Regions from separate parts of the Burkholderia plantarii genome, predicted to be linked through region 1. Evidence: riboswitches for the same ligand, from Rfam matches in the RefSeq annotation. Region 1 holds a riboswitch; each other region holds the start of a gene.

Region 1 (4,584 bases):
CGCGTGGTCATTGCGCACCTCCGTCCTGGTGCCAGAACGGCATGCCGACCACCGGCGTGCTCGCGTGCGCGGTCTCGCGCGGGTCCATCGGCCCGGCCAGCCACGCGTCGCGGCCCGCCTCGACGGCCTGCGCGAACGCGCGCGCCATCGTCTCGGGATGGGTGGCCTGCGACACGGCCGTGTTTAGCAGCACGCCGTCGAAGCCCCACTCCATCACCTGGCACGCGTGCGACGGCACGCCGAGCCCGGCGTCGACGATCAGCGGCACGTCCGGCAGCCGCTCGCGCAGCACGCGCAGCGCGTAGGGGTTCATCACGCCCTTGCCGGTGCCGATCGGCGCGCCCCACGGCATCAGCGCCTCGCAGCCCGCGTCGAGCAGCCGCCGACCGATCACGAGATCCTCGGTGCAGTACGGCAGCACCTTGAAGCCGTCCTTGACGAGCAGCGTGGCCGCCTCGATCAGGCCGACCGGGTCGGGCTGCAGCGTGTAGTCGTCGCCGATCAGTTCGAGCTTGATCCAGTCCGTCTCGAATACCTCGCGCGCCATCTGGGCGGTGCTGACCGCCTCGGCGACGGTCTGGCAGCCGGCCGTGTTCGGCAGCAGCGGCACCTCGTGGCGCCGCAGCAGGTCGAAGAAGCCGGCCTCGGCGGTGCCGGCGTTCATCTGCCGGCGCAGCGCGACGGTGACCATGCCGGGCCGCGACGCGGCGATCGAATCGGACAGCGACTGCAGCGACGGATAGCGGGACGTGCCGAGCAGCACGCGGCTCTGCAGCGCGGTGCCGTACAGCGTCAGCGAATCGGTGGAGGAACGAAGCGTCATGGGGAAGTCCTGTGAAAGGTCTGCCGGGCAGCGGCGGTCAGCCGCCCGCGACGGGATGCACGACGTCGAGCCGGTCGCCGGCCGCGAGCGCGTGCTGCGCGTGCCGCGTGCGCGCGACGAACGCGCCGTTGACGGCGACCGCGAACGGCGGCCGGGCCTGGTAGGCGGCGAGCGCGTCGGCGACGGTCGCGCCGTCGGGAAGCGTCAGCGTCTGCTGGTTGATCTGGATGTCCATGATGTCGGTAGAGGATCGGTGCCGCGCGCTCATGCGCGCACGGGGTCGGGTTGGTACTGGAACAGCGCCGGCCAGCGCACCGCGCGGCGCCATGCGGCGAGCGCGTCGCGGCCCTCGCCCGACCCGCCCGCCTCGTCGCTGCCGGTGCCATTGGTGCCGAACTCGCCGCCGAACCACGCGTGAACGAATTCGACGGCGGCCTGCGCGACTTCCGGCGCGATCATGAAGCCGTGCCGGTACAGCCCGTTGACCGCCAGCGTCGCGCCGCCGTTCCAGACGATCGCGGGCCGATGGTCGGGCAGCGTCGGCCGACACTGGGAGCCGAGTTCGAGGATGCGCGCCTCGCCGAACGCCGGATGCACGGAGAACGCCGCGCTCAGCAGCTCGAGCGCCGAGCGCACGCTGACGGGCGAGCGATCCTCGCCTTCCACCTCGGTCGCGCCGATCACGTAGAGATCGTCCTGCTTCGGCGCGATGTAGAGCGGGTAACGCGGATGCAGCAGCCGCACCGGCCGCGCGAGCCCGATGCCGGGCGCATGGATCCGCGCGACCTCGCCGCGGATGCCGCGCAGCGCCGGCAGCACCGCTTTCGCGCCGAGCCCGCGGCAGTCGATGGTGAGCCGCGCGCGCGGCTCGGGCGCCGTCTCGACGGCCGTGTTCCAGTGCGTATCGACGCCGCGCGCGGCGAGCCCCGCGGCCAGCGCGGCGAGCGTCTGGCGATTGTCGAGCTGGCCTTCGCGCGGCAGCAGCAGGCCGCGCGCGAAGCGTCCGGCCAGCGCCGGCTCGGCCGCGTCGACCTGCTCGCCCGCCAGCGCGAGGAAACCGCCGTCGACGAGCGGTGCCGGCGCGTTGGCGCGCACGCGGCGCTCGAACAGCGGCGCCTCGGCGCGATCGGCGTGGTGCCAGACGACCAGCGTGCCGTTGCGCTGGAAAAACACCGGCTCGGGCAGTTCGGCGAGCCACGCCGGCCAGCGTTCGAGCGAGGCGGCGCCGAGTTCGGTGATCAGCAGCTCGGCGCTGGCCGCCTCGGCAAGCGGCGCGAGCATCGCCGCCGCGACCCAGGCGGCCGCGCCGGAGCCGGCCGCGTCGCCGCGCTCGTGCAGCGTCACGCCCAAGCCCGCGCCCGCGAGCCGCCACGCGATCAGCCGGCCGACGAGGCCGCCGCCCAGCACGGCGACGTCGGGACGGGTGCCGGTCGTGCCGCTCATCGCGCGGCCTTCCCGGCGAGGCGTGCCGCCGCGCGGACGAACGCGCGCGGCGCCGGGGTCCGGCCACACGGAGCGAAACCGGCGTGACAAGCGCAACCCGAGGGACGAACGAACCGGGGTACGAAACTAAGCGGTGGGACGTGAATAACGGGCATGGGCTCCTTCCGTAACGCGCGACTGCGCAATCGAACGGACGAAACCGGCGGCGGGGAGCCGACCCGGAAGCCAACGCCATGCGCCCCGTTCCAATGCGAACGACGGCGGCCGAACGACAACGGCGGGCGCGACCCGGTGGAATCGAAAACTTCCCGCGCCGGTATTACCCGGATCGGGTGCGAAGGGACTCTCTCAGCCTTGCCGCCGCGCATCCCGATGCATCGTTCACCGGACGCCGACAGGCAGCAAAGCACCCCTGTTTCGTCTGGCGGCCATTAGACCACAGAAGCGGAAACGGTCGCAAACCGCGGCGCAGCATGGCTTGTGCGGGATCGCGCCGGATCGGGAAGCGGCCCGATAGCGGCCCGCGCCGGCCACGCGGCGCGCCCCGTCTTTCCGCCTCCTGCGCGAGCCGGCGCGACGCTGGCACAATGCTGGCGTTGCGCCCGTCCATGGCGGCCCCGCGCGGAACGTGCCAGTCCGTTAAGTGCCGTTTAAGCGAGGTGCGACACAATCCGCCGGGCATCGCCATATGGCACGATTTCAGGCGCGCCGCCGCGTCCATCGGTTGGCATCGCGCGGCGCTTCGACCTTCGCGGCCCTGCGCCGCCTCACCCAGCAGGAAGTTCATGACCGCAACGTCCCCCGTCGCCCGCGCCGCGAACGACGCCTCGCCCGACGACATCCGCGTTTCCGCCTGGAGCCTCATCAAGCCGTACTGGGTGTCCTCGGAATGGAAGATCGCCTGGAGCCTGCTGCTCTCGATCATCGCGATGAACCTCGCGAACGTCTGGATCAGCGTGAGGATCAACGCCTGGTACGCGGACTTCAACAACGCGCTGCAGCAGAAGAACGCCGCGCAGTTCCCGCACCTGCTGCTGATTTTCAGCGGCCTCGCGTTCGCCTCGATCATCCTGTTCGTCTACAGCCGTTACCTGCGCCAGCTGCTCGGCTTCCGCTGGCGCCAGTGGGTCACCAACAGCGCGCTCGATGAATGGTTCGGCGATCGCGCGTTCTACCGGATCGAGCGCGACCGCCTCGCCGACAACCCGGACCAGCGGATCACCAACGACCTCAACTCGCTGGCCACCACCACGCTCGCGCTGTCGCTGGACCTGCTGTCCACCGTGGTCACGCTGTTCTCGTTCATCACGATCCTCTGGGGCCTGGCGGGCGCGCTGTCGATCCCGCTCGGCGGCAGCACGATCCAGATTCCCGGCTACATGGTGTGGGCCGCCGCGCTCTACGCGCTGATCGGTTCGTTCGTGATGCACAAGGCCGGGCACCCGCTGGTGTCGATCAACTATCAGCAGGAGCGCGTCGAGGCCGATTTCCGTTTCGGCCTGATCCGGATTCGCGAGAACGCCGAGCAGATCGCGTTCTACGACGGCATGGCCCTCGAGAAGCAGGGCGCGCAGGACCTGTTCCAGCGGATTCGCGACAACTGGTGGCGGCTGATGGCCTACACGCGGCGCCTGAACTTCGTGCTGAACTTCTACAGCCAGCTGGCGATCATCTTCCCGCTCGTGGTGGCCGCGCCGCGCTACTTCGCCGGCGCGTTCTCGTTCGGCGTGCTGATGCAGATCACCAACGCGTTCAGCACCGTCAGCGATTCGTTCTCGTGGTTCATCAACAGTTACGGCACGCTCGTGGAATGGCGCGCGACCATCAACCGTCTGCGCGAATTCATGCGCGTCACGCGCAGTTCGCACCTGAAGGAAACGCTGTCGCCCGCCACCGAGCATGGCGGCATCAATCTGCACTACGTCGATGCGCCGTCGCTGACCACCAGCGGCCTGCGCCTCGCGCTGCCCAACGGCGCGCCGCTCTCGACGATCGCCGACGTGACCATCGAGCCGGGCTCGCGCTGGCTGGTGCGCGGGCCGTCCGGCGCCGGCAAGAGCACGCTGATGCGCGCGCTGGCGGGCCTCTGGCCGTTCGGCAACGGCGCGATCGACGCGCCGGTGGGCGCGCGCATGATGTTCGTGCCGCAGCAGAGCTACCTGCCGATCGGCACGCTGAAGGCCGCGCTCACCTATCCGTCGCCGGCCACGCGCTTCGATGACGAGACCTGTCGCGCGGCGCTGCGCGACTGCGGCCTGGCCGACTACGCGACGCGCCTCGAGGAGTCCGAGCACTGGACGCGCGTGCTCTCGCCGGGC
Region 2 (4,584 bases), on a different replicon from region 1:
GAAGTGGTCGGCCTCGATACCGCGCCGCGCATGACGGAACTGTCGGTGATCCGGCAGACCACGCGCGATCCGCACCGGCGCGTGCTTTTCGTCAACGGCGACGTCCACGACGCGCAACTCGACGCGGGCGGCTTCGACCTGATCTATTCGCGCGACGTGCTGATGTACGAGCACGCCAAACCCGCGCTGTTCGCGCGCTGCCACGCGCTGCTCAAGCCGGGCGGCCGGCTGTTCGTCACGGACTTCTGCCGGCACCGCAGCTCGGCCGAGTTCGACGACTACATGGCCGCGTCGGGTTACGACCTGAAATCGATCGACGACTACGCGCGCATCATCGCCGGGGCCGGCTTCGCCCACGTCGAGCAGAGCGACCTGAGCGCGCTCGCCGAGGCCCAGCTCACGGCCGACCTGCGCCGCTATCGCGCGCGGCAGGCCTCGGGCGATCCGGCGATCGGGGACGCCGACGCCGAGCACATCGTCGAGCGCTGGCAGCGCAAGATCCGCTTCATGAAGGCCGGCTGGCTGACACAGGGCCTGTTCGTCGCCGCCAGGGCGTGAGCGTCGTCGCTTGGTAGTCCTACCGGAGATCCGTCACATGCTGACCTCGCATCACGAGCATCTGGAAATCGCCTGGCCCGACGGCCGCGCGAGCCGCTATCACTGGGTCTGGCTGCGCCAGGCCTGCCAATGCGACGGCTGCTTCAACCGCCATTGCCGCCAGCGGCACTTCGATCCCGGCGCGGTGCCGGCCGACCTCCGGCCGGCCGCCGTCAGCGCCGACGACGCGGGCCTGCGCATCGTCTGGCCGGACGGCCATCCGAGCCACTACGGCTTCGACTGGCTGCGCGGCGAGGACTACGACCAGCCGGGCCGCGCCGCGCCGGCCGAGGCGCGCCCCGCCTGGCGCCACTGGCCCGACGGCGCCCCGCCGGCGCTGCGCTTCGATCTCGCCGCGACGCTCCGCGACGACGCGCTGCTGCATCAGGCGCTGCGGCACCTGTTCGAATACGGGCTGGTGGTGCTGAAGGCCGAGCCGTCGCGCACCGTGGAGTTCGGCGCGGTGTATCGGCAGCTGGCGGGGTTTCTCGATCGCTCGTATTTCGGGGAGTTCTTCGATCTGGAGGTGAAGGCCGACGAGGAAACCGACAGCGTGTCGTTCAGCACCAGGGCGCTGCCGCTGCACACCGACATCCCGTACTGCTCGCCGCCGCCCGACTACCAGTTCCTCTACGGCCTCGACGTCAGTTCGCAATGCGCGCGCGACGGCATCGGCAGCACGCGTTTCGTGGACGGCTTCACGGTGGCCTGCGAGCTGCGCGACGCCGAGCCCGAGGCGTTCGCGCTGCTGGCCCGCACGCCGGTGCTCTATCGCGCCGAGTATCCGCAGGCGCGCAAGCGCTACGAGCATCGCACGCCGATCGTGCGGCTCGCGCCGGACGGCTCGATCGAACGCCTGATCAACAACCCGACGAAGATGTTCTTCGAGGGCATCGGCTTCGACGACATGCTGCCGCTGTTCCGGGCCTACCAGTCGCTCAAGTCGCGGCTCGTGGCCACCGGACGCTCGTATCTGCATGCGTGGTCGCAGGGCGACATGGTGGTCTGGGACAATCGCCGGATCTTCCACGGACGCGGCGATTTCGGTGCGTCGGGCTTCACGCGCACGCTGCGCGGCGGGTATTTTCGCGAAGGCGAACTGCAGGCGCGCGCACGCTTCCTGGCCTCGCGCGCGGTCGGCCGGCGCGCCGTGGCCCACGCGTGAACGCACGGCGCCGGGCCTGCCGGGCATGCCTCAAGCGTGATACGTGAGGCACCCGGCGCCGACCACGACCGCCGCGGCGGCCGCGATCCGCTGCCCGGTCGGGCGCTCGCCCAGGCAGGCCCAGCCGATGATCAGCGAAAACACGATGCTGGTCTCGCGCAGCGCCGATACCGGCCCGATCGGCCCGAGCGAGAGCGCCGCGACCGTGGCCGTGTAGCCGATCATCGAGATCACGCCGCCCGCCGCCGCCTTCGCGGTCTCGCGCCACGCGTGGCCCGTGCCGAGCCGGCGCCCGTGCAGCGCGAACGCGGCCGGCATCAGCACGCCGTAGACCACGAAGATCCAGACCGCGTAGGCGCGCGGGTCGCCGGCCAGCCTCGCGCCCACGCCGTCGGTGGTGACGTAGCCGGCGATGAACAGGCTGGTGGTGAGCGCGGCCAGCAGCGGCCGCCGGGCGATCCGGCGGCGCCCCAGCACCAGGCTCGCGATGCCGCCGGAGATCAGCAGCACGCCGGCCAGCGACCCCGCGTCGAGCCGCTGACCGGCCCACCAATAGCCGCCGAGCGCGACCAGCAGCGGCACCGTGCCCCGCACCACCGGATACACCTGCCCGAGTTCGGCGCCCTGGTACGCATGCGCCAGGAACACGCTGTAGCCCACCTGCAGCAGCGCCGAGAGCCCGAGGCAGGGCCAGCTCGCGCGCGCCGGCAGGGGCAGCCACGGCGCGCAGGCGAGCGCCGCCGCGGTGGTCGCGAAGCTCATGACGGTGAGGGTCCAGAGGCGATCGACGCCGCTGCGCAGCACGGCGTTCCAGGTCGCATGCAGGATCGCGGCGAACAGCACCAGCGCGATGACGGGCGGCGTCATCGGCGCGAACGGCGAACGCGCGGGCGGAACGGCACTGGCGAGGCGGCCGGCGCAAACGCGGCCGCGATGAAGGGAATCGACACGTGGGTGACCTCATTCCTACGCCGGCATTATCCGGATCAGGTTTCGGGGTCGTTCCGCGAGCAGAACCTCTCAGCCGGCGCGCCGGCTCCCCCTGATGGCCGCCTCATTATGGGGACGAAACTGCGGGCCGGCAAGCACGCGAGCGCAGGTTCGGACGGCTCGCCAGGCCCTCGAAACGAGGAGGTCGCGAGTCGCGAAACAAAGCCGGAAACCGTGCAGCGAAACGTGCCGGGAAACCGTGCATTCAACCGTTCATGCCGACGCGCGGCGGAGCTTTTCGGCCAGCGGATGATGCTCGCCGCGCCGCGAGCGGATCGCGTAGATCTCGTCGACCACGCCCGGCGCGCGCCCGAGCCGGCGCAGGCCACGCAGCAGCGCCGCGTCGCCGGCGCCCGCCTCGGCCAGCGGGAACACGCCGAGCCCGCGCGCGCCGAACACGGCCATCAGCGCGCTGTCCTCGAATTCGCCGACGATCCTCGGCCGCACGCCGAGCGCCTCGAAGCCGCGCTCGAGCTGCGCGCGCAGCGGCGACTGCGCGGTGGGCAGCAGCACCGGCAGCGTCGCGAGATTGCCGGGAAAGCGCTCGCGCGCCGCCGCGCTGACGATCGAGGCCGGCCCGTACCAGTCCACCGCCGAGGCCGCCAGCCGCTCGCTCGTCAGCCGCAGCGTCGGATGCGGCGGCGCCGGCTGGCTCGCCAGCACGAGGTCGAGCCGGTGCAGCGCCAGCTCCGCGAGCAGCGCGTCGAGTTCGCCCTCATGGCAGAGCAGCCGCAGCGACGGCGTGTCGAGCGCCGGCGCGAGCACCGCGTGCGCGGCCAGCTTCGACACGCCGTCGGTCAGGCCGATCGCGAACCGCGCCAGCTCGCCGCCGGCCGCCGCGCGCACGTCGTCGGCGATCCGCGCGCCGATCCGGAACATCTCGTCGGCGCGCGCGAACGCGGCCTGGCCCGCCTCGGTCATCGTCACGCCGCGTCCGGCCGGCTTCAGCAGCGCGTGGCCGAGCGACCGCTCGAGCTCGCGCACCTGCGCGCTGATGGTCTGCACGGCCATCCCGAGCCGCCCGGCCGCGCGCGCGAAGCCGCCCTCCTGCACGACCACCCAGTAGTAGTACAAATGACGGAAATTCAGCATGATGGACCCGGCATCGACGCGAGACGGCATGAAGGACGAAATGAAATATTCGGAAAAACCGAAGCATCATTCAGCTTGAAGCTGGTTTTTCCGAAGTTGAAGATCGCCGATCATAACAAGCCCGATCATCTTCCACTGGATTCCGGAACCCGCCCGCCATGGACCACCTGCTGACACTCGCCGCCGATCCGGCCGTCTGGGCCGCCCTCGTCACGCTGGTCACGATGGAAATCGTGCTCGGCATCGACAACCTGATCTTCATCTCGATCCTCAGCAACAAGCTGCCCGAGGCGCAGCGCGCGCGCACCCAGCGCATCGGCATCGGGCTCGCGCTGGTGATGCGGCTCGCGCTGCTCGGCACCGTGGCCTGGATCGCGCGCCTCACGCAGCCGGCCTTCACGCTGTTCGATCACGCGTTCTCGTGGCGCGACATGATCCTGCTCGCGGGCGGCCTGTTCCTGGTCTGGAAGGCGACCCGCGAGATCCATCACCACGTCGCGCCGGGCGGCGGCGAGCCCGGCGCCGGCGGCGCGGGCGCCGCCCTGCTCACGCCGCTCGCGGCGATCGGGCAGATCCTGGTGCTCGACCTGGTGTTCTCGATCGACAGCATCGTGACCGCGATCGGCATGACCGAGCACGTCGCGATCATGTTCGTGGCGGTGATCGCCGCCGTCACCGTGATGATGTTCGCGGCCGGCCCGCTGTCGCGCTTCATCGACCGCAACCCGACGATCGTGATG
Region 3 (4,584 bases), 840 kb from region 1:
GGCCGCCCGCCGCGGCGCCGCCGAGCGTCGACAGCGCGCTGCCGCCGATCGCCGCGCCGGCCACACCGCCGACGCCGGCCCCGATCGCCGTATCGCGCTGGCGCGTGGTCATCGAATCACAAGCCGAAAGGCTCGCGATGGAGGCGATCAACAATGCACCTATGCCAACACGCCGGATCGAGTTCATGACGGGCTCCTCGCAAGAATGGAAAAGGCGCGGCGCCAAGGCCGCGCGACACCATCAATCTAGCCGAGGCCGCGATGCGCTGTTGTAAGGACTTGTTAAGCGTCTTTTCCCGCGTAATCAAATGTATCCGCGCGGGAATGCGCCTTGCGCCGCGACGCGGCGCAGCGGCTCGCGCGACGCCACGGCGGCGCCGGCCGCCGCGCGAACGCTCACTGGCGGTGGTAGATCTCGGCGCCGGTCTTGACGAACTCGACGGCCTTGACCTCCATGCCCTTCTTCAACGCCTCGGTTTCCGACACACCCTGCTTCGCCGCGAAGTCGCGCACGTCCTGCGTGATCTTCATCGAGCAGAAGTGCGGGCCGCACATCGAGCAGAAGTGCGCGACCTTGGCCGAATCCTTCGGCAGCGTCTCGTCGTGGAATTCGCGTGCCTTGTCGGGATCGAGGCCGATGTTGAACTGGTCTTCCCAGCGGAACTCGAAGCGCGCCTTCGAAAGCGCGTTGTCGCGCACCTGCGCGCCCGGGTGGCCCTTGGCCAGGTCGGCCGCGTGCGCCGCGAGCTTGTAGGTGATGATGCCTTCCTTGACGTCGTCCTTGTTCGGCAGCCCGAGGTGCTCCTTCGGCGTGACGTAGCAGAGCATCGCCGTGCCGAACCAGCCGATCATCGCCGCGCCGATGCCCGAGGTGATGTGGTCGTAGCCGGGCGCGATGTCGGTGGTGAGCGGCCCGAGCGTGTAGAACGGCGCCTCGTCGCACCATTCGAGCTGCAGGTCCATGTTCTCCTTGATCAGCTGCATCGGCACGTGGCCGGGGCCTTCGATCATCACCTGCACGTCGTGCTTCCAGGCGATCTGCGTGAGTTCGCCGAGCGTCTTCAGCTCGCCCAGCTGCGCCTCGTCGTTGGCGTCGTAGATCGAGCCGGGGCGCAGGCCGTCGCCGAGCGAGAAGCTCACGTCGTAGGCCTTCATGATTTCGCAGATGTCCTCGAAGTGCTCGTAGAGGAAGCTCTCCTTGTGATGCGCGAGGCACCACTTCGCCATGATCGAGCCGCCGCGCGAGACGATGCCCGTCATCCGGTTGGCCGTGAGCGGCACGTACTGCAGGCGCACGCCGGCGTGGATCGTGAAGTAGTCGACGCCTTGCTCGGCCTGCTCGATCAGCGTGTCGCGGAAGATTTCCCAGGTCAGGTCCTCGGCCTTGCCGTTGACCTTTTCCAGCGCCTGGTAGATCGGCACCGTGCCGATCGGCACCGGGCTGTTGCGGATGATCCACTCGCGCGTCTCGTGGATGTGCTTGCCGGTGGAGAGATCCATCACCGTGTCGCCGCCCCAGCGGATCGCCCAGGTCATCTTGTCGACCTCCTCGCCGATCGACGAGGTCACGGCCGAGTTGCCGATGTTCGCGTTGATCTTCACGAGGAAGTTGCGGCCGATGATCATCGGCTCCGACTCGGGGTGGTTGATGTTGGCCGGGATGATCGCGCGGCCGCGCGCCACTTCCTCGCGCACGAATTCGGGCGTGATCTCGGTGAGCGCCTGCGCGCCGAACGCGGCGGCGCCGAACGCCTGGCCGCGGTGCTGGCGGCCCATCATGGCGGCCAGCTTGGCGCCGTTCGGGCCGCTGTCGCGCAGGCTTTCGAGGTATTCGGCGCGGCGCTGGTTCTCGCGGATCGCGATGTATTCCATCTCCGGCGTGATGATGCCCTGGCGCGCGTAGTGCATCTGCGTGACGTTGCGCCCGCCCTGCGCGCGGCGCGGCTGGCGGTGCAGGCCCGGGAAGCGCAGCTCGGCGGTGGCCGCGTCGGCGGCGCGCTCGCGGCCGTACTCGCTCGTCAGGCCGGCCAGCGTTTCGGTGTCGCCGCGCGCCTCGATCCAGCGCTGGCGCAGCGCCGGCAGGCCCGAGCGGATGTCGATCTCGGCTTCCGGGTCCGTGTACGGGCCGGACGTGTCGTAGACGTAGATCGGCGGGTTCTTCTCGCCGCCGAAGCCGGTCGGCGTGTCCGACTGCGTGATCTCGCGCATCGGCACGCGGATGTCGGGCTGCGAGCCGGTCACGTAGACCTTGCGGGAATTCGGCAGCGGGGCGATCGCGGCGGCGTCGACGCGGGCGTCGGCGGACAGGAACTTCGGATTGGCATTCATGCAGTCATCTCCTGATGTGGGGCGCTAAGCAGGAGACGAGATGGGCGGCAGGCCGGCCGGAGGATGAGGCAAATGGTCGAGGCCTGTACGCTTCCCTGCGCTGGCATTATCCAGATCAGGTTCAAAGGGTATTTCTCACCCGCGAAGCGCCGTGTTTCGAATGGCGCCACGCAGGACCCCCGCGTTAGCTAGGGCGAACGATACACCCGGACGGCCGTGGTTTCAACCGGTGCCGATGCGCGGGCTTCCGGTGCCGGATCACGACGGTGCGTGCCGGCCGCGCGCCAAACCCGTGCCGGGCGCGCGTCGGATTCCGGCAAGCGGCCGTCGCGTCACGGCAGGCAGCGAGGCGCGGGTAGCCGTAGCAAGGCGCGGGCGTGGCATCGTGGTGTCGCGCCGATGCATCAGCGCCGTGCTTTTCCTGATTGACGGCGATTTTCGGCCGGAGCGTTCATGCATAATGCCTTCGATGCGTCGCGGCTCGCGGCGCTCCCGCGTTCGCTGGGTCAGTTCGACTTCTCCGGTTCCGTTCTCGACGACATGCCGTCCCGCCCGTTTTTCCCTGCCGCTCCGGCTTCATGCCGGCCGCGCGCGCTCGTCCCCTCGCTTGTTTCGCACCCCCCCGAATCGCATCGCGTTCCGCCGGCCGCCGGGCCTCGTGGCGGGGGTGACGCGCGCGGCGCCAGTCGGGCGGCCTGAGCGATGACACCGTTCGACCGCCTGCTCGCGGCCGCGAGCCGCCTGCGCCTGCGGGACCGGATTCGCCTGCCGCAAAGCCGCGGCGGTCGCATCGTGCTCGCGCTCGCGTTCATCTATTTCGTCTGGGGCTCGACCTATCTCGCGCTGCACGTCGCGCTGGAGACGTTCCCGCCGCTGCTGCTGTCAGGCATGCGCAACGGCTTTGCCGGCATCGGCCTGTTCGTGTTCGCGATGCGCCGCAAGCCGGCGCTGCCCTCGTTCGGCGAGATCCGCAACGCGGCGATCGTCGGCACCATGCTGGTGGCGGCCTCCTCGGGGCTGATCGCGCTCGGCATGCGCACCGTCAGCAGCGGCTCGGCGGCCGTGATGGTCGCCACCGTGCCGCTGTTCGCCACCGTGATCGCCGCGATCGCGGGGCGCCAGGTATCGAAGGGCGAGTGGACCGCGGTCGGGCTCGGCATGGTCGGCATCGTGATCCTCAACTCGGGCGGGCCGTCCACGCCCGGCTCGACGCTCGGCAGCATCACGGTGCTGTGCGGCGGGCTGTTCTGGGCCGGAGGCGTGCATCTGTCGAGCCGCCTGAAGCTGCCCTCGGACCTGTTCCTGTCCACCGCGCTGCAGATCGGCCTCGGCGGCATGGCCTCGACCGTGGCGGCGCTGTGCCTCGGCGAGCGCAGCGTCCATCCGGCGTTCCTGCCGATGGTGGCGTTCTTCTACCTGATGATCTTCGGCACGATGATCGCCTACGTCGCCTACGGCTACCTGATCCGCAACACCAGCCCGGTGCTCGCGAGCAGCTGCATGTACGTGAACCCGATCGTCGCGGTCGCGCTCGGGGCGCTGCTGCTCGGCGAGCCGGTCACGACCGCCACCGTGGTCGCGACGCTCGCGATCCTCGGCAGCGTCGGGCTCTCGTTCATCTGCGACCCGGCCCGCAAGGCCACGCGCTGACGCGCGCCGCCGGTCGCCCGCGCCTCGATCGGGGCACGCGGCGGCCGGGATGGGGCGGCGGCTGCCGGAATCAACGGTCGTTGGGTACGGCGCGCGGCCGGGTGCCGTCGAGGCACCGCGCGGTCAGTCGCGATGCCTTCCGCTGCGATGGTGGATCCATCCCGCGAGCGCCGCGAACAGCAGCCCGACCGCGCTGACGCCCGTCCAGCCCGCCGCGTGCCAGGCCGCCACGCCGGCCGACGAACCGATTGCCCCGCCGATGAAATAACAGACCATGTAGACCGTGTTGACGCGGCTGCGCGCCTCGGGCTTCAGCGCATAGATGCGCGACTGGTTCGAGATCTGCGCGGCCTGCACGCCCACGTCGAGCACGATCACGCCGAGCGCCAGCCCGATCAGGTGCGTGGCCGACACCGCGAAGATCACGAACGACAGCGCCACCAGCCCGATCGACAGCGAGATCACGGCGCGCGGCCCGCGCCGGTCGGCCGACTTGCCCGCATAGGGCGCCGCGAGCGCGCCCGCGGCGCCGACGATGCCGAACAACCCCGCCACCTGCGGCCCGAAGTGGAACGGCGTGCCGGCCAAGAGCAGCGTGAGCGCCGG

Evidence for each region. A riboswitch is a leader RNA that binds a small molecule or an ion and turns the genes downstream of it on or off. The one in region 1 is predicted to bind thiamine pyrophosphate.
Region 2: linked by a shared signal. The riboswitch ahead of bpln_RS29655 (DMT family transporter) and the one ahead of bpln_RS01585 (FAD-dependent oxidoreductase) in region 1 are both predicted to bind thiamine pyrophosphate.
Region 3: linked by a shared signal. The riboswitch ahead of thiC (phosphomethylpyrimidine synthase ThiC) and the one ahead of bpln_RS01585 (FAD-dependent oxidoreductase) in region 1 are both predicted to bind thiamine pyrophosphate.

What each region holds. Positions count from the first base shown of each region.
Region 1 is NZ_CP007212.1:366,814-371,397, reverse strand. It holds gene thiE (thiamine phosphate synthase) at 1-11, opposite strand, end outside; gene bpln_RS01595 (thiazole synthase) at 8-823, opposite strand; gene thiS (sulfur carrier protein ThiS) at 861-1,058, opposite strand; gene bpln_RS01585 (FAD-dependent oxidoreductase) at 1,088-2,266, opposite strand; TPP riboswitch at 2,555-2,690, opposite strand; gene bpln_RS01580 (ABC transporter ATP-binding protein/permease) at 3,052-4,584, shown strand, end outside.
Region 2 is NZ_CP007213.1:3,051,576-3,056,159, forward strand. It holds gene bpln_RS29645 (methyltransferase domain-containing protein) at 1-558, shown strand, start outside; gene bpln_RS29650 (TauD/TfdA family dioxygenase) at 596-1,762, shown strand; gene bpln_RS29655 (DMT family transporter) at 1,793-2,629, opposite strand; TPP riboswitch at 2,709-2,815, opposite strand; gene bpln_RS29660 (LysR family transcriptional regulator) at 2,966-3,844, opposite strand; gene bpln_RS29665 (TerC family protein) at 4,003-4,584, shown strand, end outside.
Region 3 is NZ_CP007212.1:1,210,398-1,214,981, forward strand. It holds gene bpln_RS05300 (glycine zipper 2TM domain-containing protein) at 1-187, opposite strand, end outside; gene thiC (phosphomethylpyrimidine synthase ThiC) at 397-2,328, opposite strand; TPP riboswitch at 2,403-2,519, opposite strand; gene bpln_RS05310 (EamA family transporter) at 3,031-3,978, shown strand; gene bpln_RS05315 (MFS transporter) at 4,102-4,584, opposite strand, start outside.